Linked DNA regions of Sinobacterium norvegicum. The protein of the gene in region 1 binds, or shares a complex with, the protein of each later gene. Links are inferred from orthologs where the notes say so. Each region holds a gene or a part of one and is shown on either strand. Other genes may lie near its edges. The genes, in order: sbcB and ssb.

Region 1 (15,378 bases):
GCTTGTTGATAAACAAGGCAATGGGCACACCCCAGGTGCGCTGGCGGGAAATACACCAGTCTGGGCGGTCATTAATCATGCTGTCGATACGTGCCCGGCCCCACTCGGGCAACCACTCGGTCTTTTCTACCTCAGCTAATGCCTGATCGAGCAGACCATTCTGACGCATACCAACAAACCACTGCGGTGTGGCGCGGAAGATAATCGGGCTCTTATGACGCCAGCAATGTGGATAACTGTGTTCGAACTTGCTGTGTGACAACAACTTACCGCGGCCTTCCAGCTCTTCGATAACACTGCTGTTAGCCTTAAACACGTGCTGGCCGGCAAAGATCTCGGTGTCCGGTAGATAAACACCGTTGGCGCCAACGGGGTTATAAACCTCGATGCCGTTTTGCTGACAGACCACGAAATCTTCCTGGCCGTGTGCCGGTGCTGTATGGACGCAGCCGGTACCTGCATCGGTGGTGACGTGATCACCAAGTAATACAGGCACCTGCTTGTCATAGAACGGGTGCTGCAATAATTGCTTTGCAAGAACGCCGCCCTTGGCGCGCCCCACAATGTCTGTGCTGTCGAAGCCACAGCGCGAAGCGACAGACTCAACCAGGGCTTCGGCCAAGACTAAGTAGCGGTCATCGGCCTTAACCAATGCATAGTCAACCTCACCACCCAGGCTGACCGCTAGGTTGGCTGGCAGAGTCCAAGGTGTGGTCGTCCAGATAACAATTTCGATATCGGCACTGATATCGCTGCCAAAGGCCCTGGCAACCGCCGCTTGATCAACAGCGGTAAAAGCCACGTCGATAGAAGGCGAGACCTTGTCTTTATACTCAACTTCGGCCTCAGCCAGAGCAGAGGTACAGTCAAGGCACCAGTGTACTGGCTTGAAGCCTTTACTCAGGTGGCCGTTGGTGGCGATCTTACCTAACGAGCGAACAATATCCGCCTCGAAATTGAAGTCCATGGTGAGGTATGGCTTCTCCCAATCCCCCAAGACGCCAAGTCGCTTAAAATCTGTGCGCTGGCCATCGACCTGCTTGGCGGCATATTCGCGGCACTTCTGACGGAAGGTGGCGGCATCAACTTTGACGCCGGCCTTGCCGACTTTTTTCTCGACGTTAAGCTCTATTGGCAAACCATGACAGTCCCAACCAGGCACATAAGGTGCGTCATAGCCGCTCAGTGTCTTAGACTTGATGATAATGTCTTTGAGTATCTTATTAACCGCGTGGCCAATGTGAATATTGCCGTTGGCGTACGGAGGGCCATCGTGCAAAATAAACTGTTCACGACCGGCCATACGCTGACGAATTTTTTGATAGAGCTGGGTAGATTGCCACTGCTCTAACATTTTAGGTTCGCGGTTAGCCAAGCTTGCCTTCATCGGAAACTTGGTTTGTGGCAGATTCAGTGTCGCTTTATATTCACTCATCGATATTCACACTTTGCTGATACTAATTAACGTAAAATCTAACGGCGGATTATCCCGCCGCTATACCTGTTGCAGTTTAAGACTGCAAACCAAAATACTGACGGCCGACGTCGATATCGGCCTTGATGTTCTTTTCTAATTCGGCCAGAGAATCAAATTTCTTCTCTTCACGAATCTTCTTGCGGAAGACAACGCTGATCATCTTGCCGTATAAGTTGCCACTGAAGTCCAATAAATGGGCCTCCAAAATAGCCTTAATACCGTCATCGACGGTTGGTCTGGTGCCAACATTCACCACTGCCGGCACTGGCCCGTCGGCAACACCAAGTACCTCGGCGGCATAAACACCGGAAAGCGGCGCCCGCAACCGATGCAACTGCAAATTAGCCGTCGGAGCACCGAGGGTACGCCCCAACTGCCGACCATAAACAACCTTACCTGTAATCGAAAACGGTCGACCATATAACTCATCAACCAGGGCAAAATCACTGTCGGCAAGGGCTTGTCTGATGCGGGTACTGCTGACACGCTCATCCTGCACCTGCAAGGTCGATGTATTCACCACCTCATAACCGTAGACCTCACCCGCTGCTTTGAGCACCTCAAAATCGCCCTCACGATCATGACCAAAACGTAAATCGTCACCGACGACCAGGTATTGAATACCCAGGCCATCGACAAATACCTGTTTGATAAAGTCCTGCGCCGACATCAGCCTAAAGCTGTCGTTAAAACTGATTCGCAGCACAAAATCCACCCCCAGCTGACTCAGGGCTTGGAATTTTTCACGGAAGCTCATCAGCCGTGATGGCGCCTCTAACGGGGCAAAATACTCGCGCGGCAAGGGTTCGAAAACCACAACGACCGTCGGTAAACCAAGTTCTTTGCCTTTATCCAATAATTGCCTAAGCACCGCCTGATGACCATGGTGAACGCCATCGAAAGCGCCTATTGTCGCCACGCAACCGCGGTGGCGGGGACGCAAATTATGAAGACCGCGAATTAATTCCATCATCAGGCTCGTATTCAATAAGGGGCGGAATTATACCCCACTAAGCGCGCCGCCTCTATAGCTAGCATTGAACTCGCTGACCACACAGACAAAAGCGCCGATTAGGCCGCTCGGTAATGGCGTACTTTCGCCCCTGACAGCGCCAATACCACAAGGTAGACCGCCGCTCCCAAGGCACAGAGCAGCAACACAGAGCCAGCTCTCTGGTACCAAGCCAGAGTCGCCATATCACCGATAACAGGCAACAATGCGTAGAGCGCCACTGCCATTGCGATACTGGCAGCGACGCTGCGCATAACACTATGCCAAAAGAGGCTGCTCCACTGATAGACCTGATCAGCTAATAACCCACGCCACAGCCACATCACATTGAGCATAGCCGCCACTGACGTCGCCAGCGCCAAGCCGACGTGTCCTATCTGCCAGTAATAATACAGCGGCGCAACAAAAAGGATGTTAAGCACCATATTGGCGACCATGGCCTTGATACCAATTTTCACCGGCGTCTTGGTGTCCTTGCGGGCGTAATAGCCTGGCGCCAGCACCTTGATCAACATAAACGCCGACAACCCCAACGCATAGGCACGAAGACTATAACTCGACATCGTCACATCGTCGGCGGTTAAGGCGCCGTATTGAAACAGGGCAATCAAGATCGGTTCGGCCAGCACCATTAAGGCTGCCGTGGCTGGCAGGGCAATAAACAGCACGGTACGGGTTGCCCAACTCAGCGTATTGGCAAAGGCCTGCTGGCCTTTATCGGCATGGATACGTGACAGCGAGGGCAAAATCACCGTTGCCACAGCGATACCAAACACCCCCAACGGCAACTCAGTAAGTCGGTCGGAGTAATACAACCAGGAGACACTCCCCGTTGGCAATAACGAGGCCAGCACCGTATCGAGCAATAAATTGATCTGACTGACAGAGACTCCGAACAATGCCGGAATCATCAGCGTCATGATTTGGCGAACGCCCTCGTCCTTGGTGTCCCATATGGGCCGAGGCAACAGCTTTAAGCGCAACAGAAACGGCAGCTGAAATAATAGCTGTACCAAACCCGCCACCAACACTCCCCAGGCCAGGGCAAAAGCCGGCTGTTCCATCGAGGGAGCATAGAAGATGGCTGCTGCGATTAACGACAGATTCAACAGTACTGGGGTAATCGCTGGCACCGCAAAGCGGCCGTAACTGTTAAGAATAGAGCCGGCAAGGCCGGTCATCGAGATGAGAAACAAATACGGAAAGGTGATACGAATGAGTTCAACCGTTAGCTGATACTTCTGCTCGTCGACGGTAAAACCGGGGGCAAAAACGGCGGCGATCACCGGTGCCGCAAAAATACCCACCGCCGTCAGCACCAGTAAGATACCGCCGAGCACACCGCTGACTCGATCAATCAGCGCCCTGACGGCGCTGTGACCATGTTGGGTTTGATACTCTGACAACACCGGTACAAAGGCCTGGGAAAAAGCACCCTCGGCAAAGAGTCTGCGTAAAAAATTGGGAATTTTAAAAGCGACAAAAAAAGCATCTGCGCCGTTGCCAGCACCAATAAACAGAGCAAAACAGACATCCCGGGCCAGGCCTAATACGCGCGATAGCATGGTCATCACGCCAACCACGGCGCTCGAACGCAGCAATCCGCTGTTTTTCGCCACGGTCTTCTTTTCTACCTGCTGATCACTCAAGCCCTGTTCCTTTAATAAACGGTTTCACACCGATAGATAACTAAAATGCAGCGGCTCATAGTTGATATGGCAACCACCGTCAGGCAGATTAACATGTTCGCTGCGATAGAGTACAAGCTGGCTCACACCAAGAGAAAAACCATCGAGGTACTCATCGGGCAACGGCAAGTCACCGGCCCTGCCACGCAGCAGGGTGATATGAGGCCTGAAAGCTCGCCCGTCATTGCATTCAGCGATGAGACCGGAGGCCGTTAATAACGCTGTCAGTTGCTGGCGTAATCCCATCAATGGGTCACAGGACAGCGGTTCAAACGCCAGAATTTTTGGTGTGAACGCCGCCAGACTGTTGGCGTCAAAGTCGATATTGAAACAGCACTCACTTTCTAACCGTTTCATTATTTCGATAACCGGCTCGGCACTGTGCTGCTCGCCTAAAAAGGCCAATGTAAGATGCAGCTGGTGCTGCGGTATCCAGCGTCCAACCGCCTCGTCGCCGTACTGCTGATGTGCCTGCAGCAACTGAGCAGCCAAATCGGGCCGCAGTGGAATGGCAATAAATAGCCGCATCAACCCCAGGCCTGCTGTAGTCGCTCGGCATTCAGCTGCAGCCATTGCAGGGCAATAATAGTGCTGGCGTTATTTAATCGGCCCTGGGCCAACAGCGTCATTGCCTGCTGACGCGGGACTATGTGTAGCCGAATATCTTCATTCTCACTGTCCAAGCCGTGCAGACCACCCATAGAGGCGGCATCGATACGGCCACAGAATAATTCGATGTACTCGCTACAGGCACCGGGGCTGGGGAAGTAGCCGGCGATATGCTCTACCGCTAACACCTCGGCACCGGCCTCCTCTTCTGACTCACGGCAGGCGACATCCTGCGCTGTCTCGCCGGGTTCGATAATACCGGCGACGATTTCCAACAGCCAGGGTGTTGATGGCTCACCGCTGGGCAGCGTTGCCGCCAGCGCACCGACACGAAACTGCTCGACCAAGGCAACGCTGTCACTCTGCGGGTCAAACAGTAATATCGCCGCGGCATTGCCCCGCTCAAACAGTTCACGATCAAAGCTGTCACTCCAACCGCCGGCAAATAGTCGGTGCCTGATGCGATGACTGACGAAATCAAAAAAGCCTGAGTGCAGTGTTTCGCTACCCACTATTTCTGCATCGCCGCAGCCCAGCTGGCCAATCAGTTCGGTGTTATCCACAGCCATTAACCCCCCCCTATAACGTTGGCATATTCATACAGCGCCTGCAGAATTTTCATCTCGGCCTCATTTTCGTTACCGCTGGCCAGCTGTTCTATCGACAGCATATAGTCATCGAAGGTATAGGAGCCACCGCCGTTGGGGTCCATCAGCCGCATCTCTCTGAACTCCTGCCACTGCTGATGCTCGGGCATGGTCAGTGTCTGTGGATAGTTTCGGGCACGAAAACGCAGCAGCATTTCCTGCAATCGTGGGTCATCGAAACTAAAACGCGCCTCGGCCAGCGCGATGGCCGGCATCGACCGAATCTGGCGCATGGTGTTCTTGTCATCGCTGCTAAAAAAGCCACCGCTGTACAACATGAAATCTGGGTCCGTCACGGCAGCGAACTCTCTGGGCTGGCTGTAAACAGACAACAGCTTGGCCTTGATGGCCGCAATATCCAGCGAGCGTAAAAGCTTAAAGTTCTGCCGGTAGGCGTTAATATCGTGGCCGAGTCGCTCAGCCATTGCCGCATCCTCGGTAAACATCTTCGCTGGGCCAATCATCGGGCTCTTATTCAAATGAATACTCTTCAACGCCGGCCGCTCTATCCCTGCCGGCAAATCCCGCGCGGGGGTATACAGCCACTGCTGAATCTCCTCGGCGGACATATCCATCAGCAATTGCGGGTGTTGCAATAGGTCGAAGCAGACCACCTCGTTTTTATTACTCGGGTGAGTCATCAGCGGCACAACCAAAGAGATATTGCCACGCAAACCGCCAAACATCCCCGAGACATTAAACAGCGGCGTCAATGTATTGACGTCGACCAGCTTGGCAACCTCGTGCTTATTACGCAGTTTAAAGGCGTAGTCGAACAGCTTGGGCTGCTTGTCTTTGATGAGTTTGGCCATGGCAATGGTGGCATAGACATCGCTTAACGCATCGTGGGCATTCTCATGGCTGATACCATTGGCGGCGGTTAACTCCTCCAGACGAAAACTGGCCAGGCCATCTTCTTTGCTGGGCCAAACAATACCCTCAGGGCGCAGCGCATAGGTCATTCTCACCACGTCGATCAGATCCCAGCGACTGTTGCCGTTTTGGTATTCACGACTATAGGCGTCGATGAAATTTCGATAGAAGCTGTGCCGGGTGACCTCATCGTCAAAACGAATACTGTTATAGCCGACACTGCAGGTATTGGGCACCGACATTTCAGCCTCGATCAAACCCATAAATTCAGACTCACAAGCGCCCTTGGCCAAACAGAGCTGCGGCGTCACTCCGGTAATCAAACAAGCCTCTGGGCTGGGCAAAAAGTCATCGGCCGGCTTGCAGTACCACATCATCGGCTTGCCAATAATATTTAAGTCCATGTCGGTACGAATAGCGGCAAACTGGCTGGGACGGTCCTTGGCGGGATTGATGCCAAAGGTCTCGTAGTCGTGCCAAAGAAAGGTGGGGGTACTCATAAATTACCGCTTCCATTGCTTAGAAGAAGAATTGCCAGATAAAAAAACAAAAAAGCCGCAGTGACTATATCACAGCGGCCTCTTTTGCGATGACGAATAAAACAGAAGTTTTACTCGTTAAACACCTGCTTACTTCACTTCTAAGATCTGCTCTTCAATCTTTTGCTTCCAGATTCTTGGGCCAGATTCGTGCGCATTATCGCCGCGGCTATCGACGGCGACAGTCACTGGCATATCGACCACATCGAATTCGTAAATGGCTTCCATTCCCAGCTCGGGGAAACCGACAACCTCGGCATGTTTCACCGCCTTCGATACCAGGTAGGCTGCACCGCCGACGGCCATCAGATAGCTCGACTTGTTGTCTTTGATCGCCTCGATAGCCGTTGGGCCACGCTCAGCCTTACCAATCATGCCCATCAAGCCGGTCTGTTCGATAATTTGACGGGTGAACTTGTCCATCCGCGTTGCCGTTGTTGGGCCAGCGGGGCCAACAGCCTCGTCACGCACCGGGTCGACGGGGCCGACGTAGTAGATAAAGCGGCCTTTAAGGTCGACCGGCAACTCTTCGCCGTTATCGAGCATCTCGACCATTTTCTTGTGGGCGGCATCGCGGCCAGTTAGCATCTTACCGTTAAGCAGCAAGGTATCGCCGCTGTTCCAGCTTTCCATTTCCGCCTGGGTAATATCCTGCAGATTGACGCGCTTGGCATCGCCACCTTCGCGGCTGATCTCAGGCCACTCGTCGAGGCTGGGTGGGGTTTGCAAAGCAGCGCCCGAGCCGTCTAAAACAAAGTGCGCGTGGCGAGTCGCGGCACAGTTAGGAATCATACACACCGGCAGTGAGGCAGCGTGAGTCGGCGCGTCCATGATTTTAATGTCGAGCACTGTGGTTAGGCCGCCCAAGCCCTGAGCACCGATGCCCAACTGGTTGACCGCATCCATGATTTCAAGACGCAGCTCTTCCACACGGTTTTGCGGGCCACGCTCACGCAACTCATGAATATCGATAGGGTCCATCAGCGACTCTTTCGCCATGACCGCGGCTTTCTCTGCGGTACCGCCAATGCCTATGCCCAACATACCCGGTGGACACCAGCCAGCTCCCATGGTCGGCACGGTCTTCTTCACCCAATCGACGATGGAGTCCGATGGGTTCAACATCACCATCTTAGACTTGTTCTCGGAGCCGCCACCCTTGGCCGCCACCTGAATATCAACGGTATTACCCTCGACAATCTCGTAGTGAATAACCGCTGGCGTGTTGTCCTTGGTATTTTTACGCGCGCCGGCCGGGTCGGCCAGAATAGAGGCGCGCAGAACGTTATCCGGGTGCGTATAGGCGCGACGAACACCCTCGTTAATCATATCGGTAACAGACAGTGTCGAATCCCACTGCACATCCATACCGACCTTACAGAAAACGGTGACAATACCGGTGTCCTGACAAATCGGGCGCTTGCCCTCGGCACACATGCGCGAATTGATCAGAATTTGAGCCATCGCATCCTTGGCCGCTGGCGACTCTTCGCGCAGATAAGCCTCGTGCACACCCTGAATAAAATCGAGTGGATGGTAATAAGAGATGTACTGCAGCGCATCTGCGACGCTGTCGATCAAGTCATCTTGACGAATAATAGTCATGCGAAGAACTCCTTAGCCAGAACCATAACAGTGTCTACTCACTGCTAATTATTATCAATTACCCCCCGCCAGGACACCTCAAACAGGACGATCACATACACGGGAAGAACTTTTGCGCGGCATTGTACACCAATATCGTCAGCTCGGCTGCATTCGTCAGCGCTTAACAAACACATTGGCACGACAACGAAAAGTTCATTGTGCGCATATCAGCTATGCTCAAAAAGCATTGGTCGGCTATATTAAGCTTACTTAATATGAAGTTAAGCTATTTATACCCAACTACCCGAGGTTATCCATGACAGCCCACCCCCGTCGCATCGCCGCCGTATTGGCCACCGCCGCCACCTTGCTGACCACCCATGCCAGTGCCAGCGACTGGTCTTACCAGGCCGAAATCTATCTACAGGGTACCAATATCAAGGGTGATACCACCATCGGACTCCCTTTCAATAACCGCACTACTGAAGTAGACCTCGACAGCGGTGATATTTTCAGTAACCTCGACATGGGCGGCATGTTTCGCTTCGAGGCGCTGAATAACAGTACCAACTGGGGTGTGATGGTCGACTATGCGTTTATGGATTTGGGGCCTGATGCATCCGGACCCTTAGGGGAGGATATTGATGCCAGTATTCGCCAGGGTGTATTAGAGGCGCTGGCCTTCAAACGTTTCCAGCTAGAGGGCAGCAGCATCGATTACTTCGGCGGTATTCGCTGGTGGGATAATGATATCGACCTCAAATTCAATGGCCCAGCTAATACCAAGATTAGCGTCGAAGAGGACTGGGTCGATGCCGTGGTCGGTGCCCGCTGGTTGAAACCGTTAAATGAGCGCTGGACGTTGATGGCCAAGGGCGACGTCGGAGGCTTTGGTCTGTCATCGAATTTCACCTCCAATCTAGCCGTCGGTGCCCACTACAAGATGACCGACAGCCTCAGCCTCGATTTACAATACAAGGCGGTTTACGTGGACTATGAGACTGGCAGCCAAGGCGAATCCGGTTATTTTGCCTACGACACCTGGACCCACGGCCCCATTATTGGCCTGATCTATAATTTCTAACTCCGCCACTGAAAGCAACGCAATAAAAAGCCGAGGCTATTAACCTCGGCTTTTTTGTCTCTGCCTGTAGCGCTCATTCAGCACTATCCGCCTGTTTTTTGCTCCAGTGCAGCCAAGCGCTGATTGACCTGCTTGCGATAGCCATTGAACGAGGCCACCCATTCATCGTGATCTTTCAATCGCTTATCAACAGAGGCATTAGTGCTCTTCAGCTTGTTATCGGCATCCACCAACTGACGCATCTGTTGCTGCTGCTCATCGAGGGCCTGCTGCAACGAATCGACAGCCAAACTCACGGCCAACGATTGATCGGCAACATTATTAAGCTTGGCCTGATTCTGATTAGCCGTATCGACAGTCTTCTTCAGGTTGGCCAGCTTGGTTTTTAACTCACCCTGCAGCGTCTTAACTTGCTTCGCCTGGGTGCTCAATTGACCACTGCTTGCCTTGCTTGTCTTCACCAAACTGTTGCGAGCCGCCCACAGTTTGTCGATTTCTTTAAAGTTAACATCGAGCTGCTTGCCCATTTCACTGATCTTTATGCGCATCATATCGGTGGACTCGCTCATCGATTCATCGGTCGATAACAGCTTGTTTTCCAATGACACCAAACGCGCATCCGCCTGGTTTAAATCTTTAATCGTCAATTGAATTTGCTGATAGAGAAAAACCGCCCCCGCGCTGCTCAATAAAGCCAGCAATAGCGCCAAAATGGCCGCCGTCATCCAAAAGCCACCGCCGGATTCGCCGCTGGCCGCCACGGTTTGTTGGGGCCGTGAAGGCGCTGCAGTCTTTGTCGATGCCGCTGTTTTTGCCTGAGCAGGCTTTCGCGCTCTTACCTTCGCCGCGGCAGTGACTCTTACATCATCACTGTCTGGCACCATGCTGGGTATATCGAGTAAGTCGTCATTTTCCTTCTTCGGCATTGCGATTCCTTAAACCTTCAATAAAGCTAATATACCCGCCAAATTACCAGTATTCAGCGCTCAACGCCATATTGTTCGTCAGCCAACCTCGATGAATCGTCAAAACTAACGATTGATTAAAAAACGTACCATTGGCAGCCTGCTAAACTTCTGCTAGCTTATTCACTGTCTGGCGAAACCACATAATTAAGGATGAATACTCATGGCTTTTGAACTACCGGCTCTACCCTATGCAATCGATGCACTTCAGCCCTATATCTCTCAAGAGACCCTGGAGTATCATTACGGTAAACACCACAACACCTATGTGCAGAAACTCAATGGTTTGGTGCCCGGCACTGAGTTTGAGGGCAAAAGCCTGGAAGACGTCGTCAAAACTGCCAGCGGCGGGGTTTTTAACAATGCCGCGCAAATATGGAACCACACCTTTTACTGGAACAGCCTCAGCCCCAATGGCGGCGGCGAGCCGGCAGGCGCCGTGGCTGACGCCATCAATGCCAGCTTTGGCTCCTTTACTGAGTTTAAAGAGGCGTTTACCAACTCCGCCATCAACAACTTTGGCTCCAGCTGGACCTGGCTGGTCAAAAACAGCGATGGCAGCCTGGCCATCGTCAATACCAGCAATGCTGCAACCCCATTAACCGACAGCAGTGTCACCCCGGTATTAACCCTCGATTTATGGGAACATGCCTATTACATCGATTACCGTAACGCCCGCCCTAATTATATCGAAGCCTTCTGGGCCCTGGTCAACTGGGATTTTGTCAACGCCAACATGGGCTGATCGCTAACCGGCAGACAATAAAAAAACCGAGCACTTGGCTCGGTTTTTTTATTTTTGCAAGGACGCTCTCACCACTGACGATTAAACAGCTGGCTGTAATTGTGGGTTACCGGCAAAAACAACCTGGGCGACACCGTCGCTTAATTGGCTGGCCACCGTCGAGTCGACGCTGAAGTGGCTCTTGGCAATATACCATTGACCATCAATACGTCGATAACCATCACGGTAACAGCCACCCAATTGCGTCAGGCTGTTTTCCTGGGTATTCACCAGGTAGTAGAACAAGCCCCACTCGGCCTCGGCGGTATCCTCATCGATTATTGTAATCTGCGGGTTCTGCGCATGGTGCATCTCGACCATATAATCGTGATTACCCACCTGATCAAACAGTGCCACCAGCTGATCGCGATGACTGAAACGCCCCACAGCCCCGTAATCGATATCGACACTCTGCTCGACAAAACAGTCCCGGATTTGCTCAACCTGTTTCTGATCGCAGGCCGCCAAATACCTGGCCTTTAGCTGCTTAATCGCCTCAATGGCTTCGAGCTTGGCAATGCGCTGCTCTAACGATGATGGTTGCGCTGACATAAAACGGCCCTAACGGTATTCTGCTTTTAAAAGGTCTGGCGCCAGCTGACGAATCATACTCAGCACGCCCTGCTTCCAGTCTACCCGAGTCTCGCCGAGTAAACTGTGCATTTTAGTGGTATCGATGGCCAGCGTGCCAAAGGCCGTTGCCGACTCATTGAATGTCGGCTCGAAGCCTGTCAGCTCTGTCAGGTATTCACACCACTGTTCAATAGATGTCGAGTCGCTGCCGCCAAAATTAACCGTCACAGCCTCAACACTGGCGGCGTCAAACAGTGCCGGGATTTTCTCGATATAGTCGCAGCTGTGTAGCAGGTTATAGGCGTTAGGGCGATCAGGGTGTACATCGATAGCCATGCCCTGCTGCATCATTAGCAGGTGGAAGAAGGGCCAGCCACCGTTGTCGCCATAGGGCACACTCAAACGAGCAATAATCACCGGCACATTAAATTCTTTGGCGGCAAAGCGGGCAACGGATTCGGCGGCAATCTTACTGATCGAATAGGTCGGGAACATTGCGCGATGATTGTCACCCAGTGGCGAATCCTCACTGCGTAATTCACCACCGGCATACTCATAGACAGCCGTCGATGAGAAATGTACAAAGGCTTTAACACCGCGACAGGCCGAGATTAACCGCCCCACACCCTCTGCGTTAGCTTGTAAGTCATAGTCAAACTTTCCGGTCTTAACCACCGCATAGTTCAACACATAATCTAAATCGTTAGGGATTAACGACTTTAAATCATCACTGGCGAAATCGGCCTTAATACACTCAACACCCTTCGCCTCTAGGGCAGCCAACTGTTTTTTATCACTGAATCGGGCAATAGCAATGACCTGATTGTGTTCAAGCAATGCATCGATAACAGGTCCTGCTACCTGGCTGGTCGGCCCCGCCACTAATATTTTTTGCCCTTTAAATGCAACTATCGGCTTCATAACATTACCTTTTTAATCCATGCTCAAACGAGTCAATAAAGACTGATGACGATATAACTGTTGAATAAGATTGTAGCCAGCAAGCCGGTAAAACAGACCACCTAACTGGGTGAGCCCTGGGTTTGCTATTAAATCGACAGATTTGAACTATGCTTTAGCAAACTAACCGGCTGATTTCACACTTATAATTGCGTGTCATAAAACCGTCACTGAATGGCGGTTACACTGACCCAAAATCGACGACAAAAGATGACTATGCAGCAGAAAAAAACTGACAACAAAATGCCCGCCGCCCCCTTACGCAGAACCAAGATTCTCGCCACCCTGGGGCCTGCCACCGATGACGATCATAAGATACGCCAGCTGATAAGCGCTGGCGCTAATATATTCCGCCTCAACTTCTCCCATGGCGATGCCGACGACCATCGCTTGCGTGCCAAACTGATTCGTCAATACGCCGATGAACTCGATGCCACCGTCGCCATCCTGGGGGATTTGCAGGGGCCCAAAATACGCATCGCCCGCTTCGAGCAAGACAGCATCGTACTAAAAGAAGGCGACCTGTTTACCCTCGATACACAATACGACAAGACCGCAGGCAACCAACAGATTGTCGGTGTTGACTACCCACCACTGGCGGCGCAGGTTGGTCCCGCCGACCACCTCTTACTAGACGATGGTCGCGTTGTGTTAATCGTCGATTCGGTTGAGGGCAGTGCGGTCAAATGCCATGTCAGCATCGGCGGCAAGCTCTCCAACAACAAAGGCTTAAACCGTCTGGGTGGCGGCCTTGCCGCAGACGCTCTAACCCCTAAAGACAAACAGGATATCAAGCTTGCCGCCGAACTGCGCTGCGACTACGTCGCAGTCTCCTTCCCGGGGTCCGCCGATGACCTAGAACAGGCGCGACAATTATTGCACAATGAGGGTTGTGTTGCTGGCATCGTCGCCAAGATCGAACGGGCCGAGACCGTACACGACCTCGACCTACTAGAAAGCATGATTATTGCCAGCGATGCGGTCATGGTGGCCCGCGGCGACCTCGGAGTCGAAATAGGCGATGCCGAATTAATCGGCGTACAAAAACATATGATTCTGCGCGCCCGCCAACTCAATCGCTGCGTCATCACCGCCACCCAGATGATGGAGTCAATGATAGAAAACCCGATGCCCACCCGGGCCGAGGTGTTTGATGTGGCCAACGCCATTATCGATGGTACCGATGCAGTCATGCTGTCGGCAGAAACCGCCGCCGGCAAGCACCCGGTGGCAGCTGTTGAAGCCATGGCCAGAACCTGCATCGGTGCCGAAAAACAAGTCAGCGCCAACGACATCAATTTCCAGGGCGTGCTTAGCTTCGATCGAATCGATCAGTCCATTGCCATGGCCGCTATTTATGCTGCCAACCATACCAAGTCTGTTAGCGCGATAGTGTGCCTAACCGAATCGGGGTCGACGCCGCTGTGGATGTCGCGCTACACCTCAGAGCTACCTATCTATGCGCTGTCGCCCAACCACGGTAGCTGTGGCAGAATGTGTATGATGAGCGGTGTCCATCCGCACGAATTTCGCCATCACGAAGCCGACGGTGACATCGAAACCTGCGCCATCAAAGAGCTGGTCAACATCGGTAAGATTAACAGCGGCGACAAAGTCATCATCACCCACGGTGATGTCGTCGGCCAACATGGCGGCACTAACACACTACGTATCATTACGGCTAGTTAAATAGCTTAATTTGCCAATATATGGCTAAGCGTTTGATCTGTATTTTAACCTGTTGATATTCTGATCACAGAATCCAGCAGGTTAAATTCGACCTGAAAAAATAGTTAAAATTCAAGCCTTATAATTCAATTCATTTTCCCTATAATACGCCTCCTTTCAACGGCAGCAGTTTACCGCTGTCATCCACCGCTTAAAGTTGTTCAGTGGAGAACAAAGTGATCGTATTTACCATTACCAATAATGAAAGCCATGAAGTTTATGTTGGCACTGCCAGAAACACTGCAGAGGAAAAATGGTCACAATACCTCGCCTCCACCTCCGCCGGGCTAGACTTCCCACTGTATAACGATATTCGCGACTACGGCAGCGACGCCTTCACCATCAGCGAGTGGGCCTTTGCCGACTCCCTGGAGGAGCTTACCGCCCTCAACCGTGAAGCCATGCAAACCTTTGATGGCATCAGCCTACGTGGCCACAAAACCGTCAACTCAAGCGTTGTGTTAGCACCGCAAAACATCGACAAGGCAGTCTCTGTCAGCGGCATGGTAAGAAACCGCACCACCGTCGAGAAAAAGGTTCACTCGACTGCCGCCAAGACCGTCTTCGCGATGAAGATGAACGGCGTCGGCAACGATGTTGAAAGTGGTGCTGACAGCACCAGCACGGTTATCGTCGACGACAAGACCAGCGAGATGATAGGCAAGGTGTTAGGCAAGCCGAAGGCTGGCGCTAAAAAAGCCGCCAGTAAGAAAAAACCAGCCGCCCCGGCCAAGATTGCCAGCGGCAGAACCGGCAACAGCGTCAAAGAAAAAAGAATTAAAGAAGCCATCGCGGCGGAGAAAGAAGCCCGTGAGAAAGCAGCCAAAAGCAAGGTGGCCGCCGAGGCCGATG
Region 2 (15,400 bases), on another replicon or contig:
AAGCGGTGATTATTGGTGGCTTGTTAATTTTCGCCTTGGGCAGCTTGGTCGCTGCTGGGGCGGATAGTATCTGGGGTGTCATACTCGGCCGTTTTTTGCAGGGTTGTGGGGCTATTGCAAGCTCGGTATTGGCATTGATGACAGATTTAACCCGTGAGCAGCACCGCACCAGGGCCATGGCGACCATTGGCATGAGTATCGGGGTGTCGTTTATGGTGGCGGTAATTATTGGCCCTTTAATAGCCGGCAGCTATGGTGTCTCGGCTATATTCATTGTCACATCGCTGTTGGCCATCGCCGGCATTATGATTACGGTATGGCTTATACCGACACCGCTGAGTCAAGCCAGTGCGCAGCCGGATGTCGTCGCTGCACCGTCGTTGTTAAAAAAAGCGCTGATGGATGTTGAGCTGGTGCGTTTAAATACCGGTATCTTCACTCTTCACTTTATTTTAATGTCGACTTTTGTGGTTTTGCCGTTAATGTTGGGTGATGTTTTAAACCTTGGTGATAGCGAACATTGGAAGTTGTACCTGCCGCTGTTCTTTTTCTCATTTGTCGCCATGATTCCATTGATCATTATCGCTGAACGCGGTCAAAAGATGAAACCCGTGTTCGTGTTTGCGGTCGCTCAGTTATTATTGTCTCTGTTGGCCCTGGCATTCTTTGGTGGTCAATTTTGGGGGCTGATTATTGCTTGTTTTGCTTTCTTCATGGCGTTTAACCTGCTCGAGGCGACACTGCCTTCACTGATCAGTAAGCGGGCATTTGCCGGCGGTAAGGGAACGGCAATGGGAGTGTATTCAACCTCTCAGTTTCTCGGCGCCTTCTTGGGTGGCACGATGGGGGGGGTTGCCATTCAGTATTGGGGGGCATTCGGCGGCTTTACCTTATCGGCAGCCCTGGCCTTGGTATGGTTACTGGTGGCTGCAGGCATGCAGAAACCTAAACACTTGAAGGGCTTGGTGCTGCGTTATGGCGATAGCTTTGATAGCGCATCGATTGCTGGCAAACTCAGCAAGTTGGCCGGTGTTGTCGATGTAATGGTGATAAAAACTGACAGGCAGGCCTATTTGAAAATAGACGAGCAACTATTCGACGAGGAGAGCCTTACAGGCTTTCGCCAGCAGTAAATTTGCCACTCGTATCAGCTAGTCGCTGAGAGTATATTACGATATAGTTGATAGAATTTTCACATGCCATATTTAAGGAGAAGCTGATGGCTTCAAGAGGTGTTAACAAGGTTATATTGGTTGGTAACATAGGGCAGGACCCTGAGACCCGCTACACCGCTGCAGGGGCAGCCATTACCAATATTACGCTGGCAACCAGCGAGACTTGGAAAGATAAAAACACCGGTCAGCCACAGGAGCGAACAGAATGGCATCGCGTGGTGTTTTTCAATCGCCTTGGCGAGATTGCCGGTGAATATTTGCGCAAAGGTTCTAAGGTCTACGTTGAGGGCCAGTTACGCACCCGTAAATGGCAGGGTCAAGATGGACAGGATCGGTATACCACCGAGATAGTGGCCAATGAAATGCAGATGCTGGATAGCCGCAATGCAAATAATGGCGGCGACTCTCAGCATCAGGGCAGCCAGCAGAATTACCAGCAGCCCGCTGCAGCGCCAGCCCAGCGTCAGCCAACGCAGCAGCAACCGGCGCAACAACCTGCACAGCAGCCCGCCGCTGCGCCTCAGCAGGGTTACCAGCAGCCGGCGCAGCAGCCAGTGCAACAACAAGGCTATCAGCAGCCCGCTCAGCAACAATCTGCTCCGCAGCCTGCACAGACGTTTACTGACAACGCCTTTGATGATGACATTCCATTTTAAATAGTTAGGCAGTGATACTCTGAACCACCCTATAGCGGGTGGTTTTTTGTTTTAAGACAGTGGTCGAGGTGGTGTGATGAGAGTATTGGTGTTAGATAGTGACAGCCGTGTCGGTACCGAGGTTGTTGCCGCATTGTTGATGAAGGATTATCGCGTTGAGGGTATCACCCGAGAGCAGCTTGCTGATGCCGAATCGTTGCAGGCGATTGATCACCATACGATCAATATTGTGATTAACTGCTATATCCTGCAGAGCACTGAGCTCTCGTCTGAGGTGGGTGATAACGATATTGCTTTTGCCGCGGCGGTCGCTGAGCGTTGTCAGCAACAGTCAATTATCCTGTTGCATCTGTCGAGCTCGCAGGTGTTTTTAGAAAGGCACTCTGTCGAATACACCGAAGATGATGAACCGGCACCCAATATGGCCAGCGGCCGCGCCTTGTTAGCTGCAGAGCAGGCTATTATGGTCTGCGATAAACAGTTAACACTTCGTGTCGGTTGGGCCTTTAGTAATGGCAGTCATGGTCTGTTTGAAGACTTACTAATGCGTCTGGAGACTGGAGAGGAGTTGATTGTTCATGCTGGTGCAGAGGGCTGTCCTACGCCAGCTGTTGATGTTGCGCGGGTGGTGGTGGCCTGTGCTGAGCAATTAGTGGCCGGCGCAGGATGTTATGGGCTGTACCATTATTGCAGCTCCGACCCCACTAATAGTGAAGGCTTTGTCGAGGCTATTATTGCCACAGGCCAGCAATATGGTTATGTCGATCCAGAGAAAGTCAGCATTAAGCTGGTCGACAATGGCGAACTTTATGGGATTCCACCCCACCCAGTATTAAATTGCCACAAAATATTGAATCACTTTGGCATAAAACAACGTCCATGGCGCTCGGTTATGGCAAGCTTGCTAAAAGAACGTTACCAGGAAAGCGATTAGATTATGACGAATAAAAGTGTACAAGAAGAATTGAAGGTTGCCGTGTTAACGGTGTCAGACACACGCAATGAAGAAACAGACACCTCGGGTGGCTATTTGGTTGAGGCGGTTAAGCAGTCTGGTCATAACATCGTCGATAAGCAGATCGTAAAGGATGATATTTACGATATTCGAGCCGTGGTCTCTGGCTGGATTGCCTCAGATGTACAGGTGGTGATCTTAACCGGCGGCACAGGATTTACTGGGCGTGACTCGACCCCCGAGGCGGTGACGCCATTGTTTGATAAAACCATTGAGGGTTTTGGTGAAACCTTTAGAGCGATCTCGTACGCTGAGATTGGTAATTCGACGATACAATCGCGGGCGGTTGCAGGTCTGGCCAAGCATACGGTCATTTTTTGTTTGCCCGGCTCTACCGGCGCCTGTCGTACCGGCTGGGAAGGGATTATCAAAGATCAGATCGACAGTCGTCACCGACCCTGCAATTTTACCGGTGTGCTAAAGCCTAATGGCATTATGGGGCATGCCCAGTGAGCCCGTCATGGACCAAAATTGACGATGCGATAGCGCAGTTGCTGGCTGATGCCCGCTTGGTTGTTGAAAGCGAGAGTGTTGATTTGCTGTCCTCATTGGGCAGGGTGCTGGCCGCCGATGTCATGGCAAAGGTTTCTGTGCCTCCGTTTGATAACAGTGCGATGGACGGCTACGCGGTTCGGATTGAAGACATGCAGGACGGCAATGGGCTGCCTGTTACTCAGCGCATCGCCGCCGGATCGGTGGGTTCTCCTTTGCTTGTCGGTGAGGCAGCGAGGATTTTCACCGGTGCCCCAGTGCCCGAAGGTGCTGATGCCATTTTAATGCAAGAAAATGCAGAGTTTGATGGCAGTCTGCTGAAAACACAGTCGGTGCCTAAGCGACATCAAAATATTCGCCGGGCCGGTCAAGATATTGTCATCGGTGATATTGTCTTTGCCGCGGGTCATCGTATTCAGCCACAGGATTTGGGTGTGCTGGCTTCTGTCGGTGTCGCCACCTTGTCGGTGCGGCGTCGGCTTAAGGTGGCCGTGCTATCCACCGGTGACGAATTGCGTGAGCCGGGCGATACGCTCAATCCTGGTGAGATTTTCAATTCTAATCGTTACACGCTCAATGGTTTGTTGCAGCAGTTTGATATCGATATAGTTGACTTGGGAATTTGTCGGGATACTGCTGAGCACACAGAAGAGTTGCTGCGTTCAGCTGCCCAGCAGGCCGATGTCATTGTCAGCAGTGGCGGTGTGTCGGTGGGTGAGGAGGATCATGTTAAGGCCGTGGTTGAGCAACTCGGTGAACTCAAACTGTGGAAGTTGGCGATCAAGCCGGGCAAGCCTCTGGCCTACGGTAAAGTTTTGGGAGTGCCGTTCTTAGGCTTGCCAGGCAACCCTGCTGCGGTATTTGTAACCTTTGGTTTAATCGTCAAACCCTATTTGTTGCGTATGTTAGGTGTTGATGATGTCACGCCGCTAATCGTTCAGCTGCCTGCCGCTTTCAATATTACAAAAGAAGGGCGTAGACAGGAATATCAGCGGGCAAAAGTGGTGGCTAAAAATGGCAAGAGCGGTGTTGAGATTTATGCTAATCAGAGCTCTGGAGTATTGTCATCAGCATCGTGGGCAAATTGCTTGGCTGTGATACCAGCGGGCAAGACAATCGCCCAAGGTGACTTGGTGGATGTGATGTTGCTCGATAACCTGATGGGTTGACCGAATGGTTTTTGGAGGCATAAAAAAGGCTGCAACTGCAGCCTTTTTTATGTCTCGAACAGGGACCGATTAATCTTGGTAGCGCTGGAACACAAGCGATGCGTTGGTGCCACCGAAGCCGAAGCTATTGGACATCACACGTTCAAGCTTAACGCCATCTTGGCGCTCGGTAACGATCGGCATGCCCTGGGCTTCATCGTCCAGTTGAGAGACGTTGGCCGAGGCTGTGATGAAATCGTTCTCTTGCATGATGAGACTGTATATTGATTCCTGCACGCCGGCGGCGCCTAAAGAGTGCCCCGACAGAGACTTGGTCGAGCTAATCTGAGGGATGTCGCTGCCGAAGGCCTGCTTCATTGCGCGCAGCTCTGGGATATCGCCGGCGGGGGTGCTGGTACCGTGGGCATTGATGTAATCGATAGAGCCTTCGACAGTGCTTAATGCTTGTTGCATACAGCGTACCGCGCCTTCACCCGATGGCGCGACCATGTCGTAGCCATCAGAGGTGGCGCCATAGCCAACAACTTCGGCATAAATCTTAGCGCCGCGGGCCTTGGCGTGCTCGAGTTCTTCCAGTACCAGCATACCGCCGCCACCAGCAATGACAAAACCGTCGCGGTCTGCATCGTAGGCTCGTGAGGCCTCCGTCGGTGTTTCATTACGCTTTGAGGACAGGGCCCCCATAGCATCAAACAGAGAACTCATGGTCCAGTGCAGCTCTTCAGCACCGCCGGCAAAGACAATATCTTGCTTGTTAAGTTGTATTTGTTCCATCGCGTTGCCAATACAGTGTGCGCTGGTAGAACAGGCGGAAGAGATCGAGTAGTTCACGCCTTTTATTTTGAAGGGGGTTGCCAGACAGGCTGACACAGTCGACCCCATGGTCTGAGTAACACGATAAGGGCCGACACGCTTGATACCCTTGGCGCGTAGGATGTCTGCAGCTTCCGTTTGGCTGGCGGCAGAGGCGCCACCTGAACCCGCGATAATGCCGGTGCGGATATTGGAAACCTGGTCATCGCTTAGGCTAGAGTCATCGATTGCCTGTTGCATAGCAATGTAGGCATAGGCTGCCGCATCACCCATAAAGCGGAGTTGTTTGCGATCGATATGCTCTTTAAAGTCGATAACTGGTGTGCCGCTGACGTGGCTGCGAAAGCCTAAATCTTTGTATTCTTCATTGAAAGAAATACCAGAGCGGCCTTCAAAAAGAGATTCTTTGACCTCTTCCTTATTGTTGCCAAGACAAGAAACTATACCAAGTCCTGTAACTACAACCCTTCTCATAACTGCCTCTTAGCTGTTTAGCTGTATCAATTTTGAAACGAATACGGAATTAAGTTATCCGTAAAAAATTAAAAGTTCTCAGTGGTTGAAAACAATCCAACACGCAAGTCTTTTGCGCTGTAGATAACCTCACCATCAACGGAAACGGTGCCATCGGCTATGCCCATAATTAATTTACGCTCAATGACTCTTTTCAGCGTCAAGGTGTAGGTCACCTTACCAGCGGTAGGCAGAACCTGACCGGTAAACTTTAACTCGCCGACGCCGAGAGCGCGGCCCTGGCCTTTATTACCCTTCCAACCGAGGAAAAAGCCGACCAATTGCCACAGTGCATCTAGCCCTAGGCAGCCGGGCATGACTGGGTCGCCAGGAAAGTGGCATTCGAAGAACCAGAGGTCGGGGTTAATGTCGAGCTCGGCAACAATTTCGCCCTTGCCATTAGCGCCACCGTCGACCGTAATGCTGGTAATGCGATCGACCATTAACATATTATCGACGGGTAATTGTGCGTTACCGGGGCCAAACAGGCGACCGTGACCACATTCTATTAGGTCTTCTTTGGTAAAGCTGTTGATATGAGTTAATCCGGTCTTTTCAGTCATCGTCGGTATCGGTCTCTTGGTCAGGTGCTTAATGGGTAATAGTTATTGTGGAAATTGCACTCGCTAAGCCAACCATTGTAACGGTTTACGGTGGGCTGTCTAGTCGCGTAAGGGTGAACTTAAGCAAACGAAACAGGGCTGTACAACACGATTTTAGGGACTTCGCGGAAATTGCTCTGCATATCGTGCATGTTCTAATTGTCTCGCTGATGTTTTAGCGAAGTAGTCAATGGGTTACAATCCTATTATTTTTATAAAAACTGCCAATTAACCAATGTTTTTTGCTGTAGACATATAACTTTTTATTTTTTTAGAGGGAATTTTATGATTCATCCGATTCTGCTTTGTGGGGGTGTGGGGAGTAGGCTTTGGCCTGTATCGAGGGGCTTGTTTCCCAAGCAATATATTAATTTGGTCGACCCCGATGAATCGATGTTGCAGCAGACTATCTCACGCTTGGCGGGTCTGGAATTGGCGCCGCCGATAGTCGTTTGTAATGACGAGCATCGCTTTTTGGTGGCAGAACAGTTGCGTCAGTTAGGCATCGATGATGCGACGATTTTGCTGGAGCCCATGGGGCGAAACACCGGCCCTGCTGTTGCCTTGGCGGCCTATGCCGCGCAGTTGAAGGACGATACGGCGACGCTGTTAGTCCTGCCTGCCGACCATGTGATCGAGCAACATCATTCTTTTCAGGCTGTGGTAGCGCAGGCCGCTGCCGTTGCTGAGCAAGATAAGTTGGTGACTTTTGGCATTGTGGCTTCTGGGCCAGAGACCGGCTATGGCTATATTGAGCGTGGTGAAAAACTGGATGAGACGTCTTTTGCTGTGGCTCGCTTTGTCGAAAAGCCGAACCTTGCCACTGCGACAGAATATTTGGCCACAGGTAACTATGACTGGAATAGCGGGATGTTTGTCTTCAAGGCGAACACATTTTTAGCCGAGTTAAACCATTGTGCGCCTCAGATGGCCGCGTCAACCAAACTGGCCTTTGATAACCGTGGTGGAGATATGGATTTTATCCGTATTCATGCTGAAGACTTTGCCGCCTGCCCCAGTGACTCGATAGATTATGCGGTTATGGAAAAGACCGACAATGCTGTCGTCATTCCGTTAGATGCAGGCTGGAGTGATGTTGGGGCGTGGAACTCTCTGTGGGAGGTCAGTGAGCAGGATGATAATGCCAATGTTTGCCGCGGTGATGTGATGACCCATAATGTCAGTAACAGCTATATCCGAAGCGACCAGCGTCTTGTGGCCGCGGTAGGTGTCAGCGATATTGTGGTAGTGGAAACCGCCGATGCCGTATTGGTTGCAGATAAAAACCAGGTGCAGGATGTTAAGCACATTGTCAACCAGCTTAAGGCTGATGGTCGGGATGAGACCCATGCTCACACCAAGGTGTATCGCCCTTGGGGAAGCTATGAATCCATCGCCAATGACAGGCGCTTTCAGGTAAAGCGGATTGTTGTCACCCCGGGGCAGACTCTGTCTTTGCAGATGCATCACCACCGTGCCGAACACTGGGTTGTGGTCAGTGGCAGTGCGCTGGTTGAGTGCGACGGTAAAGAATTTTTATTGGCTGAAGATCAGTCGACTTATATACCGCTCGGGCATAAACATCGACTGTCTAACCCCGGCGTAATTCCGCTGGAATTGATAGAGGTGCAGAGTGGTAGCTACCTCGGCGAAGACGATATTGTTCGCTTTGAAGACGTTTATGGCCGCTCGGAGTAAGGCGGTAACCAAACACCTGATTTAATAATGGAAATTTAGATTGTTATGAGTAACGCGATTAAATGTTTTAAGGCCTATGATGTTCGTGGTCGTATCCCGGATGAGTTAAACGATGATATCGCCTACCGTATTGGGCGGGGTTATGCCAAGGTATTGCAGCCAAAGAAGGTTATCGTCGGCTATGATATTCGTCTCACCAGTGTTGCCATCTCAACGGCTGTAATCAATGGCTTGCGAGATGAGGGGGTCGATGTCTATTGTATCGGCCTGTGTGGTACCGAAGAAGTTTATTTTGCCACGTCTCATGAGAAGATGGACGGTGGTATTGCAGTGACGGCCAGTCATAACCCGAAAGATTACAACGGCATGAAGTTTGTCCGTGAAGAGTCGAAACCTATCAGCGGCGATACCGGGCTATTTGATATTCAGGCAGCTGCCGAGCGCAATGAGTTTAGCGATGCACCGGTGCGCGGCCAATTGATAGAAATCGATACCCGCCCAGCCTACGTGCAACACCTGCTGACCTATGTTAGTGGCGATACGATGAAACCGCTGAAACTGGTGGCAACAGCGGGTAATGGCGGCGCCAGTATCGCCCTTGATGCCATTGAGCCTGAGTTGCCAATAGAGTTTATTAAGGTGCATCATCAGCCGGACGGCAATTTCCCCAATGGTGTCCCTAACCCGCTGTTGGAAGAAAATCGCAGGCCGACTGCTGAAGCCGTGGTGGCTAACAAGGCTGACTTTGGCATTGCCTGGGATGGTGATTTTGACCGTTGCTTCTTCTTCGATGAGACGGGGGCGTTTATTGAGGGCTATTATGTCGTCGGCTTGTTAGCTGAGGCCTATCTGCAGAAAAATCCGGGTGAGTCGGTTGTGCATGACCCTCGCCTGACATGGAATACCGTTGATATTGTCGAGACGAATAAGGGGGTGGCAATCGAGTGTAAAACAGGCCACGCTTTCATTAAAGAGCGGATGCGCAAAGAGAATGCCATCTATGGTGGCGAGATGAGCGCCCACCATTACTTCCGTGAATTTGCCTACTGCGACAGCGGCATGATTCCCTGGTTGTTGGTGGCTCAATTGGTCAGCGACAGCGGTAAGACTTTATCACAGCTGGTGGCGGAGCGTGTTGCTGCCTATCCCTGTAGCGGTGAGATCAATAGCACGGTTAAAGATGCCAAGGCCTTGATTGAGCAAATAGAAACGATATATGCCGGCGATGCGGTGTCTGTTGAGCATACCGATGGGCTAAGTGTTGCCTACAGCGATTGGCGCTTTAATGTACGCATGTCTAATACTGAGCCGGTATTGCGTTTAAATGTTGAAAGTCGTGGCAGCGTTAGCTTGATGAAAGAAAAAACAGCAGATTTGCTGGCCATTATCGAGGCGCAATAGATAGGGCATTCGGCGGCGCCGATATTTAGCGCCGCTGGTTCTTTTGTTGATATCTTTTGATCATTGCCAGGGTGGAGCCGTCTAGGTCGGCCAGTGCTTCCGGTTTTCCCTGAATTGCCTCATCGACTTGCTGGCCAATTCTCTTGCCGAGTTCCACGCCCCACTGATCGAAGGGGTTGATATCCCAAAACACACTGCAGACAAATGTTTTGTGTTCGTAGAGCGCTAGAATTTCACCCAGCGTAAAGGCATCGAGCTGGTCGAAGCTGATAATGGTGCTGGGCATATTGCCGTGCATGACTTTATGTGGGGCCAGGGTGCTGATGTCTTTCTCGTTATAGCCATCGAGGCGCATCCGATACTCAGCATCGGCTAAGCTTTGCCCCGTCATTAATACTCGGCTTTGAGCCAGGCAATTAGCAACGAGTTTCTGATGAGCGATTGGGCAGTTATCACCGGCTGATAGCGGGAGTAGGAAGTCTACGGTGACGGTCTGTGTGCCCTGGTGAAGCAACTGATGATAAGAGTGTTGACCATCTGTGCCGGCGGTGCCCCAAACAATCGGATTGGTGTCAGACAGCACGGGGCTGCCATCACGCCTGACCGATTTGCCATTACTTTCCATACATAATTGCTGCAAATAACTCGGCAGCTTTCTGAGGGCATAACAATAGGGAATGACCGCATGGCTGCGGGCGCCCATAAAGTTGCCATACCAGATCTCAAGCACGGCGAGAATGGTCGGCAAATTTTCTGTGAAAGGGGCTTGTTGAAAGTGCTGATCCATGACATGAGCACCGGCAAGCAGTTGTTGAAAGGCCTGTTTGCCAGCGCAGAGCATGGTGGATAAGCCGATGCATGACCACAGCGAGTAGCGCCCGCCAACCCAGTCCCACATGGGTAAAATGCAATCGGTGGCAACGCCAAAATCGACCGCCTTGTTGTGGTTGCTGGTAATGGCAATAAAGTGTTGGTCGCTGCCTGTGCCGACTGATGACGAGGCCAGCCAGCGCTGAGCATGCCGGGCATTGGTCAGTGTTTCTTCGGTGGCAAAGGACTTCGATGCCACGATGAAAAGTGTGGTTTCGGGCGATAGCTTGGCGAGGGTTTTGTTAATCTCGGCGCTGTCGAGATTGGAGATGAAGTAAGCGTTGATACCGGCCTGCTTATTCTTCAGGACGTCGGCAGCAAGTCTTGGCCCTAAATCTGAGCCACCAATACCAATATTAACAACATCGGTAAAGCGCTGACCGCTGGCTCCCGTTTTATTGGCCGATAAGATGTCGTCGCAGAGCTGGTAGCAAGAGGCCAAGGTTTGCTCGATGAGCGGATCCGCGGGCACGTCTCTAAGGCGGGTGTGGTGAGCCGCACGCTGCTCAGTATTGTTAATCAGCTCACCGCTAAACAGGCGCTGAATCCATGAGTGAAGATCGAGCGTATCGAATTGCTGCTGAAAGGCTGACAGTACATTATTAGAGATTAAGTTTTTTGAGTAATCGATCGATAGGCTTTGGCTACGCGCACTGAATGCTTCTGCGCGCATAGAGTCTTTGTCAAACAGCTCGGAGATGGTTTGTTGTTTAAGTTCGTCGCTGAGCCGGGATAAATCTGTGGGTTTCATAATGCCTAACAGTCGATTGTAGTTGCGGCGGTATAGCGCTTATTTATAGGCGTTTTCTAGTCACTATGCGCCATGACGCTTACATGCAGGTCTCATGACGCATAGTGTCCGGCTACAGGTCAGCTGTCGAAACGGTTCGCATCGGGGAGTCGGGGATTTGAATCTCATACTTTTTCACCAGGTCATACAGCGTCGGCCGAGTGATACCCAATAGCTTCGCGGCGGCGGAAATATTGCCGGCGGTGATATAGAGGGCCTTGTTGATCGCTTGTTGCTCTGCTTCGTAGCGTACCTTGCGCAGGTTGATGCTCAAGTCTTTGGCTGATTCTAGGCAGAGGTCGGCAGCGGATATTTTCTTGCCCTCGCACATAATAACGGCGCGACGTATTTTGTTTTCCATCTCGCGAATATTGCCAGGCCAATTGTAGCTCTCAATAGCGGCCGTAGCTTCGCTATTAAAGCCGGCAATACCTCGATTTTGCTGTTCGTTAAACTGCTGTAACAAGTGCCTGGCCAATAGGATTTTATCACCATTACGCACACGGAGAGGGGGGATGTTAATCACCATTTCGCTGATGCGGTAATAGAGGTCTTCACGGAAGTCACCATCGGCAACCATGGTTTCAAGGTCTTTGTTGGTGGCGCAGACAACACGCACGTCGACAGCAATTGTCTCGCGACCCCCGACGCGCTCAATTTCGCGCTCTTGCAAAAAACGCAGCAATTTGGCCTGCAGTGGCAGTGGCATATCGCCGATTTCGTCGAGGAATAGGGTACCGTTGTGGGCAGTTTCAACCTTGCCGGGGGTGGTTTTGTTGGCACCGGTAAAGGCGCCTCGTTCGTGGCCAAATAATTCGCTCTCCATCAGCGCCTCGGGAACGGCGGCGCAGTTAATAGCAATAAAGCGATGCTCGTTTCGAGGGCTGGAGTGGTGGATGGCCTTGGCCAGCACCTCCTTACCAGTGCCGCTCTCGCCAAGCAGCAGACTGGTAATATTGGTGGGGGCAATTTTCTCGATGGTTTGGCAGATACGCAGCATTGCTGGGTCGGAGGCAATCAGGCCGTTAAGATTACTGTGTGATTGTGATTGTAGACGGCGGTTTTGCTCTTCCAGGTTGTAGATGTGAAATGCGCGATTAACAATCAGATCCAAGGCCTCTGTGTTGACCGGCTTTTCATAAAAGTCATAGGCTCCAAGATCGACGGCGCGGAGTGCGTTCTCGCGTTCATGATGGCCGGTAACAACAATAATTTTCGTGTTGGGGGCAAGGGCGAGAGTCTCTCTTACCGTTGCAAAACCTTCTTCGACGCCCTCGTCATCGGGCGGTAGTCCAAGATCTTGGACGACAACGGCAGGCTCCTCTTTGCGAATGGCGGCGATGGCTGATTGGCGATCGTTGGCCAGTACGACATGATAAGCATCGAAGTGCCAGCGCAACTGGCTCTGTAATCCAATGTCATCCTCTACAATCAGTAATGTTGGCTTGTTATTGATTTTATTCATTTTCTGACTTCCTAGTAATCGCTGGTCTCTAATAGTGGGACGGCGATGTTAAATACGCTGCCTTTGTGCAGTTCGCTGCTGACGCTGAGTTCGCCTTGTAGGCTGTGAATATATTCTCTGGCTTGGAACACGCCTATGCCCATGCCTTTTCCTGATTTAGTGGTTTCAAACGGCTTAAAGAGTCGTTGACGGATGAAGGTCTCGCTCATGCCGCAGCCATTATCGGTGATGGCGATAGAGGCTCTATCGTTGTCGGTGCTAAGGTGGATGTTGATCTCACCGTTGTTAGGTGTCGCCTCCTGCGCGTTTTTAATCAGATGGGTTAAGACCATGGTAAAGGTGTCGATATCGGCATTGACTTCGAGAGTCTTTTCGCCGGCAAATGAAAATTGCGGCTGTGGGTAATCGAAGCGACATTTCTTAATTGCCTGTTGAATGACTTTTTCGAGTGGAATGGTCTGGTTGATACTGCGGCTTTGGCTTTGTAATTTGGTTAGCAGGCTGCTCATTCGGTTGACTGAGTTGTCGATGGTATTGATGGCATCCTCGAAAAATTCGGGGTTGTTTTTGTGTTTGGCGGCATTTTGAACTACCAGCGCTTGTTGGGCGATCAGGTTTTTCAAGTCGTGCATGATGAAGGCGGTCAATTTGTTGTAGGTGTCAAACTGGCGCGACTGAGAAAGCTGCTCTGAGGCTTCATGGCGGGCTAAATAGGAGGCGATTTGACGTCCCACCGTTTTCAATAAATCGAGATCCTCCCAGCTCAGTGGCTGTATCTTATTGGGCGGTTTTTGCAGACACATAAAGCCCAGTAGATCATTTTCATTGAGCAGCGCTAGCACGATCCACAGATCTTTGATTTCTCTGGCCCAGCCTGGCAACAACAGGTTCTCGGGGTATTTTGTGCTCTGTGGCCCTATGGCTTCAAACACCCACTCTTTGTCACGCAGAGCATGGATGAACGGTGAGTCAACAGTTTGGATGGCAGCTTCCGGCAGTGGGCAGCGACTCTCGCAGCTGGGGATGTAGAGCTGGTGTTGGCGCTGCCACAAGGCGCCTCCAGGGCAGCCAAAGATATTAGCCACGGCTTTGATGGTGCGCTTTTGCAGATTATCTTGATCCACTGGCTGGGATAAGATTTGAATCAAGTTGAGCCACTCGTTACGGTAATCATATTTGTGGCTGAAGAAATGTTTGTTGATCAGCACCACGATGTAGGCACGGAATTGGCCGAGTGAGAATAATACGGCAACCGATAAAATGGTGGTGAAGGTGAGAACCTGTTGTAGTGCGCCGCCCCATGAACCACCATAAATCTGCATGTAAAAGCCAACGCCGGCCATGACAAACAACAGAATGCCGGCACTGGTAAGGCTGGTGGTATAGAACACAATCTTGCGTGAGAGGGTAAGCTGGGGGGTGTGTTTCTGTTTCAGTGTGAACAGAAAAAACATACCGACAATGGCATAAATCCAGCCCCTGGCAAGCCAGCTATCGAGGGGGATGGCTTGAAATATCAGCGCCTGGGTATAGAGGTAAAGTTCATAGGCGAGCAGTGCAGCAAGCCCCCAGGAGAAGAACTTGATCGAATGCTTGTGGGCGTTGTTAATATTCTTGTAGAACTGCTCAATCAGGATAAGACTGATGATTGGCAGGATAATGTTGCACCAAATAACGGTCTCAGTAGCGTATATTTGTGTGTCGGTATTGTTCATGCCGTAACTGATAATGGCGAAAATCACAGTGGCGGAATATACCACGGCGACCAGTCGGCGCAGAAACATAGGCAGTGCTTGCTGGGTTGTGTGTTTGGCTGTGTCAAACAGCGTCAGCAACCAAATGCCATAGAAAGCTAAATCGACAATCAGCAGTACGCTACCGGGTATGTCGTAGTGACTATAAAACAGTGCTGACAGGCATCGAACCATGGTAATAACGCAGGCGGCAACGAGCATGGTTGGGTAGTATTTTTGTCGTTGCAGCAAGACGCTTAACGGCACAAGCAGGGCGAATGCAAGTGCGCCGGAGGTATAGCTGATAGCTCCGATAGTGCTGCCGATATACATGTTTTTTTTCTTTTTAATAAATGAGTAAGATCTAGCCTGATTATTATATTTTGACTGGCTAGTGAAGATTTACTCTCTTATTTTGTTAACAGAGTGTCAACGATATGGACGCATTTTTTAAAGGCTGGTGCTGATTCGGGGGGAAGTGTTACCGATGACTACATTAGGCGAGTAAATATGCCGGAAACTGTCGACTTACTATACACTTGACCCCTCTGGCCTGCGGCGGAGGGGCGTTTTTGTCGTTGGCTTACTTGTTGCGGTTTATCGCCAAGTCGACCAGTCGAGCCATTTGAGTCTTGGCCTCGCTGTCGGGCAGGAGTGCAAGCGCATCTATTGCTCGTTGCTTCTCTTTGAGGGCGCATTGAAAGGTGTAGTCGAGGGCGCCGTTGGTGCTGACGGCATCGATAATCTGTGAAAGATGTTCCGCGCTCTTGTCTTGGATTGCCTGGCGAACAATGGCAGCCTGGGCTTTATTGTCCTGTCGCATAGTAAAGATCAGAGGAAGTGTTGGCTTGCCTTCGGCTAAGTCGTCACCGATATTTTTACCCATTTCAGCGGGGTCGCCCTGGTAATCGAGGATGTCGTCTACCAGCTGGAAGGCCGTGCCGAGTGCGCTGCCAAAAGTGCGCAGTGCCTGTTGTTGCGTTTCGGTGCCGCCGGCAATCATGGCGC

The links.
Region 2: the proteins of sbcB (region 1) and ssb are in contact, whole or in part, in a crystal structure (PDB 3C94), measured with the Escherichia coli proteins. The link is inferred for Sinobacterium norvegicum from one-to-one orthologs.

What each region holds. Positions count from the first base shown.
Region 1 is NZ_CAKLPX010000005.1:42,281-57,658, reverse strand. The notes cover bases 4,581-7,533. They hold sbcB (exodeoxyribonuclease I), read right to left. Parts: upstream 6,807-7,533; coding sequence 5,355-6,806; downstream 4,581-5,354. Other genes in these bases: L9P87_RS16565 (fumarate hydratase), read right to left, coding at 6,936-7,533; L9P87_RS16575 (NUDIX domain-containing protein), read right to left, coding at 4,705-5,355; thpR (RNA 2',3'-cyclic phosphodiesterase), read right to left, coding at 4,581-4,705. In the rest of the region: ileS (isoleucine--tRNA ligase), read right to left, coding at 1-1,435; ribF (bifunctional riboflavin kinase/FAD synthetase), read right to left, coding at 1,512-2,450; murein biosynthesis integral membrane protein MurJ, read right to left, coding at 2,549-4,060; more of thpR, read right to left, coding at 4,163-4,580; more of L9P87_RS16565, read right to left, coding at 7,534-8,450; L9P87_RS16560 (hypothetical protein), read left to right, coding at 8,749-9,516; L9P87_RS16555 (hypothetical protein), read right to left, coding at 9,600-10,442; sodB (superoxide dismutase [Fe]), read left to right, coding at 10,645-11,226; L9P87_RS16545 (nuclear transport factor 2 family protein), read right to left, coding at 11,308-11,817; L9P87_RS16540 (NAD-dependent epimerase/dehydratase family protein), read right to left, coding at 11,827-12,759; pyk (pyruvate kinase), read left to right, coding at 13,015-14,487; L9P87_RS16530 (GIY-YIG nuclease family protein), read left to right, coding at 14,703-15,378. UniProt on the Escherichia coli protein: Degrades single-stranded DNA (ssDNA) in a highly processive manner.
Region 2 is NZ_CAKLPX010000006.1:38,391-53,790, forward strand. What follows is about bases 51-3,025. They hold ssb (single-stranded DNA-binding protein), read left to right. Parts: upstream 51-1,219; coding sequence 1,220-1,831; downstream 1,832-3,025. Other genes in these bases: L9P87_RS16940 (MFS transporter), read left to right, coding at 51-1,133; L9P87_RS16950 (sugar nucleotide-binding protein), read left to right, coding at 1,908-2,765; moaB (molybdenum cofactor biosynthesis protein B), read left to right, coding at 2,769-3,025. In the rest of the region: more of L9P87_RS16940, read left to right, coding at 1-50; more of moaB, read left to right, coding at 3,026-3,299; L9P87_RS16960 (molybdopterin molybdotransferase MoeA), read left to right, coding at 3,296-4,507; fabB (beta-ketoacyl-ACP synthase I), read right to left, coding at 4,577-5,794; fabA (bifunctional 3-hydroxydecanoyl-ACP dehydratase/trans-2-decenoyl-ACP isomerase), read right to left, coding at 5,863-6,396; L9P87_RS16975 (mannose-1-phosphate guanylyltransferase/mannose-6-phosphate isomerase), read left to right, coding at 6,721-8,133; L9P87_RS16980 (phosphohexomutase domain-containing protein), read left to right, coding at 8,179-9,534; pgi (glucose-6-phosphate isomerase), read right to left, coding at 9,560-11,155; prsR (PEP-CTERM-box response regulator transcription factor), read right to left, coding at 11,268-12,659; XrtA/PEP-CTERM system histidine kinase PrsK, read right to left, coding at 12,671-14,725; L9P87_RS17000 (polyprenyl synthetase family protein), read right to left, coding at 14,976-15,400. UniProt on the Escherichia coli protein: Plays an important role in DNA replication, recombination and repair. Binds to ssDNA and to an array of partner proteins to recruit them to their sites of action during DNA metabolism. Acts as a sliding platform that migrates on DNA via reptation.